2 regions of the Streptomyces sp. NPDC002328 genome follow, and region 1 is predicted to be linked to the other one. Evidence: riboswitches for the same ligand, from Rfam matches in the RefSeq annotation. Region 1 holds a riboswitch; the other holds the start of a gene.

Region 1 (2,944 bases):
CCCGGCTTGGCGAGCCCGACGAGCGCGTTGAGGTTGGCGCCGTCCACGTACACCTGACCGCCGGCCTCGTGCACCTGCGCGCAGATGTCGGCGACGTGCTCCTCGAACACGCCGTGCGTCGACGGGTAGGTGATCATCAGCACCGACAGCTCGTCGCGGTGCTTTTCGATCTTCGCCCGCAGGTCCTCGACGTCGACCTCGCCGTCCTCGGCGGTGTTCACGACGACGACCTTCATGCCGGCCATCACGGCGCTCGCGGCGTTCGTCCCGTGCGCGGACGACGGGATCAGGCACACCGTGCGCTGCTCGTCCCCGTTGGCGCGGTGGTACCCGCGGACGGCGAGCAGCCCGGCCAGCTCGCCCTGCGAGCCGGCGTTGGGCTGGAGGGACACCTTGTCGTAGCCGGTGACCTCGGCGAGCCCCTCCTCCAGCTCGCGGATGAGCGTGAGGTAGCCCTGCGCCTGCTCGGCGGGCGCGAACGGGTGCAGCTGCCCGAACTCGGGCCAGGTGACCGGCTCCATCTCGGTGGTGGCGTTGAGCTTCATGGTGCAGGAGCCCAGCGGGATCATGCCCCGGTCGAGCGCGTAGTCCCGGTCGGCCAGCCGGCGCAGGTAGCGCAGCATCGCCGTCTCGGAGCGGTGCTGGTGGAAGACGGGGTGCGCCAGGATCTCGTCGGTGCGCAGGAGCCCGGCGGGCAGGGTGTCCTCGGTGACCGCGTCCAGCGCCGCGATGTCGCCCTCCGTGCCGAAGGCGGCCCAGACGGCGCCGATCTGGGCGCGCCCGGTGGTCTCGTCGCAGGCGATCGACACCTGGTCGGCGTCGACGAGGCGCAGGTTGACGCCGTTGCCCCGCGCGGCGGCGACGACCTCGGCGGCCCGGCCCGGCACCCGGACGGTCAGCGTGTCGAAGTACGAGCCGTGCACCACCTCGGCCCCGCCGGCCGTCAGCCCCGCGGCGAGGATCGTCGCGTACCGGTGCGTCCGCCGCGCGATCGCCCGCAGCCCGTCGGGGCCGTGGTAGACGGCGTACATCCCGGCCATGACGGCGAGCAGGACCTGCGCCGTGCAGATGTTGCTGGTCGCCTTCTCGCGCCGGATGTGCTGCTCACGCGTCTGCAGCGCCAGCCGGTACGCCTTGTCGCCGTCCGCGTCGACGGAGACGCCTACGAGCCGCCCGGGCAGGCTGCGCGCGTACTTCTCCCCGACGGCCATGTAGCCTGCGTGCGGCCCGCCGAAGCCCATCGGCACCCCGAACCGCTGCGTCGTGCCGACCGCGATGTCCGCGCCCAGCTCGCCGGGCGAGGTCAGCAGCGTCAGCGCGAGCAGGTCGGCGGCGACGATGACGAGCGCCCCCAGCCCGTGCGCCTGGTCGATCACGGGCTTGACGTCCCGCACGACGCCGGAGGCGCCCGGGTACTGGAGCAGCACGCCGTTGATCTCACGCTCGGCGATGTCGGCGGGGATGCCGTCGGCGAGGTCGGCGACGACCACCTCGACGCCGGTCGGCTCGGCGCGGGTCTCGATCACGGCGATCGTCTGCGGCAGCACGTCCGCGTCGATCAGGAAGAGGCCCTTCTTGTTCTTCCCCATGCGCCGGGAGAGCGCCATCGCCTCGGCGGCGGCCGTCCCCTCGTCGAGCAGCGAGGCGCCGGAGGTGGGCAGCCCGGTGAGGTCGGCGACCATGGTCTGGAAGTTCAGCAGCGCTTCCAGCCGCCCCTGGGAGATCTCCGGCTGGTACGGCGTGTAGGCCGTGTACCAGGACGGGTTCTCCATGACGTTGCGCAGGATGACGGGCGGCGTGAACGTGCCGTAGTAGCCGAGCCCGATCATCGAGTCGAGGACCTGGTTGCGGTCGGCGAGCGAGCGCAGCTCGGCCAGCACCTCGGCCTCGGTGCGCGCGCCCGGCAGGGCCAGCGCGCCGGCGTTCTTGATCACATCCGGGACCGAGGCGGCGGTCAGCTCGTCCAGGGAGCCGTATCCGACCTGGGCGAGCATCTTGGCCCGCGCTTCCTGGTCGGGGCCGATGTGGCGCTGCTCGAAGGGGATTCCCTGTTCGAGGTCGGAGAGCGGAATGCGATGGGCGGTCATTGCGGAGGCCTCCTGGTCTGACGCGACCTTCGAGGGGCACCACTGGCGCGGGTACCCGGACGGCCTCCCCCTCTGTCATCTCAACCTGAGAGCTTCACCGGCCGCCCGAGGGAGCCCGGCTTTCACCGTCGGTGAGAGCGGAGGCTTCCGCCACCGCTCTGCTTTCCAGAGTGACCTCGTCCGTGCGGTACAGGGGCCTGAGAGATTCCGGGGAGGATTTGCTCCTTCGGCGCCTCCGATGGTGTCCGGAGGACTCTCCCGCACGGGGTCAGCAGCCGTTGCCAGACTACCAGCGGGGTCAACGCCCCCTCCTTTCGAGTGGCCGCCGGTCCCGATGTGCTCTTTTGTAGTGCTTACGGATGAGGTGCGACCATGTGGAGGGCCCCGTGCAGACCGACATCGATCCACGCAACCTGATCGGCCGCAAGGCGTTCGACCGCGACGGCGCCAAGATCGGCACGGTGGACGAGGTCTACCTCGACGACGCCACCGGCGTCCCGGAATGGGCCGCGATACGCACCGGCCTGTTCTCGCGGGACGCCTTCGTCCCCCTGGAGCCCAGCGAGCTGGTCGAGGGCGCGCTGCGCGTCCCCTTCGAGCGCTCCCTCATCAAGGACGCCCCCGACTTCGGCGTGGGCCGCCACCTCTCCCCGGAGCAGGAACTCCAGCTCTACCACCACTACGGCCTCGATGTGGCCGCCCCTCCCCCGCTGCCCGACCACGACTTCGGCAGGCTGGCGGGCACGGACGAGACCTGATCCGGACCGTCCCCGGCGTCCGGCCCGACGCGGTCGTGGGGCGCGGGAGCGCCGGGTGACGTCGGGGCCGGGCAGGGGCCGGGTTCCGCGCGCGGATCG
Region 2 (2,944 bases), on a different contig from region 1:
CACTGGTGCAGAAAGGCTAGCGGCAACGGCCGTCCCGTCCAGATCCAGGCGCACCCCGGGGCTCAGCCGGTGAAGCCGACGCGGCGCAGGGTGTCCGCCGCGTCGCGGTCCAGCAGGATCGCCGAGCCGCAGCCGGAGGGCAGCCGCCCTTTCTCCACCGCCCGCAGCAGCCGGGACGCGGCCCGGCGGTGCCGCAGGAACGCGTACCGGGAGACGCCCCGCCCCCGCTCCCGCTGCCCCTCCAGCGCCGTGTCCACGGTCACGTCGAGCAGCAGCAGATGCAGCATGCCCCCGCGCCGGCGGGCCTCCCGGGCCAGCCAGTCCCGCACCCACGCCTGCGTGCCGCAGTCGTGCACCACGACCCCCTTGCCCGACCGCAGCGCCCGCCACAGCCCCGCGTAGTGGGCCAGCCGGACGAGCGGCCGGTAGAGGGCGTACGGCAGCGCCCGCGGCATCCGCGCGTCCCAGCGGTCACGGGTGTCCTGGGAGTCGATGCGGACGCCCTTCACGGCACGTTTCATCAGCGTGGACTTGCCGCTGCCCGGCAGACCGGTGACCACCACCAGGTCCCGGGGCCCGAACAGCAGCCCGTGCGGGCTGTGCCCGGCGCGGGCGCGCAGGTCGCGGACGACGGGGGCGGGCCGGGTGCCGCACGCCCCCCGGACCGGCGTCGCCGGCTGGGCCGGCAGCCCGATCGCCGTGGTGGTCGCGTACGCCGAGGTCGTCGCGTACGTCGAGGTCCTGTTCACCGTGATCGTCCTCCCCTGGGGTCAGACAAGTCTTCTCCCCATCGAGCGTAAAGAGAAGGTAATGCGCGGTGTCTTCCGTTTTCGTGCGCGTACCGCCACAAGCCGGTTACAGACGGGGCCTGCCCCGACCGGGGCGTGCCGTGCAATGATGGCCGCGCCAACTGCATACCGGCCGTTTGAATCCGCGCGGGAGAGTTCCCAGCGGCGCTTCCCGCAAGCGCCGGGCTGGGGCGCCGAAGGAGCAAGTCCCTCCCTTGAATCTCTCAGGCCCCGTTACCGCGCGGGCGAGGCACATCTGAAAAGCGGGCCGGCCCCTGTCCGGGGGCGGCTCCACCCAAGGTGCAAGCCACTGACCGTCCCGTTCACGGACGGGCTTCATGGCGAACCTCTCAGGTTCCGATGACAGATGGGGAGGAACGACCTCACAGTCATGCCTTGGGAGACGAACGCCCGATGAGCAGTACCCCGCTCCGCCATACCGCCCTCGACGCCCTGCACCGCTCGCTCGGCGCGACCATGACCGACTTCGCCGGCTGGGACATGCCCCTGCGCTACGGCTCCGAGCGCGACGAGCACCTCGCCGTGCGCACCAAGGCCGGCCTGTTCGACCTCTCGCACATGGGCGAGATCACGGTGACCGGACCGCAGGCCGCGGCCCTCTTGAACTACGCCCTCGTGGGCAACATCGGGACCGTCGGCGTCGGCCGTGCCCGCTACACCATGATCTGCCGCGAGGACGGCGGCATCCTCGACGACCTGATCGTCTACCGGCTCCAAGAGACCGAGTACATGGTCGTCGCCAACGCCTCCAACGCCCAGGTCGTCCTCGACGCACTCGTCGAGCGCTCCGCCGGCTTCGACGCCGAGGTGCGCGACGACCGGGACGCGTACGCGCTGATCGCCGTGCAGGGCCCCGAGTCCCCCGGCATCGTGAAGTCCCTCACCGATGCCGACCTCGACGGCCTGAAGTACTACGCCGGGCTGCCCGGCACGGTCGCCGGCGTCCCGGCGCTGATCGCCCGCACCGGCTACACCGGCGAGGACGGCTTCGAGCTGTTCGTGAAGCCGGAGCACGCGGTCGAGCTGTGGCAGGCGCTGACCAAGGCCGGCGAGGGCGTCGGTCTGATCCCCTGCGGTCTGTCCTGCCGGGACACGCTGCGCCTGGAGGCGGGGATGCCGCTGTACGGGCATGAGCTGTCGACCTCGCTCACCCCCTTCGACGCCGGGCTCGGCCGGGTGGTGAAGTTCGAGAAGGAGGGCGACTTTGTGGGGCGCCAGGCGCTGCGCGAGGCCCTCGAGAACCTCAACCACGACATTCCGCGCGTCCTCGTCGGCCTGATCGCCGAGGGCCGCCGGGTCCCCCGCGCCGGGTACGCCGTGGTCGCCGACGGCCAGGTGATCGGCGAGGTCACCTCCGGCGCCCCCTCCCCCACCCTGGGCAAGCCGATCGCGATGGCGTACGTCGACGCCGCGCACGCCGTTCCGGGCGCCGCGGGCATCGGCGTGGACATCCGGGGCAGCCACGAACCGTACGAGGTCGTGGCGCTGCCGTTCTACAAGCGCCAGAAGTAGACACTGGGCGCGGTGCTTCGCCCCACGGCGTGACCCTGCGCACATTTCCGCTGCTCACGTGCGTTCCGAGCAGGTCCCCCTTCACCAGCACTCCCCCGCGTACAGGAGAATTCAGGCCATGAGCAACCCGCAGCAGCTGCGCTACAGCAAGGAGCACGAGTGGCTGTCGGGCGCCGAGGACGGCGTCTCGACGGTCGGCATCACGGAGCACGCGGCCAACGCGCTCGGCGACGTGGTCTTCGTCCAGCTCCCCGAGGTCGGCGACACGGTCACCGCGGGCGAGTCCTGCGGCGAGCTGGAGTCGACCAAGTCGGTCAGCGAGCTGTACTCGCCGGTCGACGGGGAGATCGTCGAGGTCAACCAGGACGTCGCCGACGACCCGTCGCTGGTGAACTCCGCCCCCTTCGAGGGCGGGTGGCTGTTCAAGGTACGCGTCGCGGGCGAGCAGGAGGAGCTGCTGTCCGCCGACGAGTACACCGCCTACACCGCCGGCTGAGGAGTCGTAGACGCATGTCTGTCCTGAACACGCCCCTGCACGAGCTCGACCCGGAGGTCGCCGCGGCGGTCGACGCCGAGCTGCGCCGTCAGCAGTCCACGCTGGAGATGATCGCCTCGGAGAACTT

What was found. Region 1 has a riboswitch for glycine ahead of gcvP (aminomethyl-transferring glycine dehydrogenase). Riboswitches for the same ligand answer to the same signal wherever they lie in the genome.
Region 2: linked by a shared signal. The riboswitch ahead of gcvT (glycine cleavage system aminomethyltransferase GcvT) and the one ahead of gcvP (aminomethyl-transferring glycine dehydrogenase) in region 1 are both predicted to bind glycine.

What each region holds. Positions count from the first base shown of each region.
Region 1 is NZ_JBIARQ010000016.1:175,485-178,428, forward strand. It holds gene gcvP (aminomethyl-transferring glycine dehydrogenase) at 1-2,087, opposite strand, end outside; glycine riboswitch at 2,263-2,358, opposite strand; gene ACFYX4_RS31790 (PRC-barrel domain-containing protein) at 2,474-2,845, shown strand; gene ACFYX4_RS31795 (DNA polymerase IV) at 2,767-2,944, opposite strand, start outside.
Region 2 is NZ_JBIARQ010000010.1:47,284-50,227, reverse strand. It holds gene ACFYX4_RS24215 (AAA family ATPase) at 63-755, opposite strand; glycine riboswitch at 927-1,038, shown strand; gene gcvT (glycine cleavage system aminomethyltransferase GcvT) at 1,203-2,321, shown strand; gene gcvH (glycine cleavage system protein GcvH) at 2,440-2,817, shown strand; gene glyA (serine hydroxymethyltransferase) at 2,832-2,944, shown strand, end outside.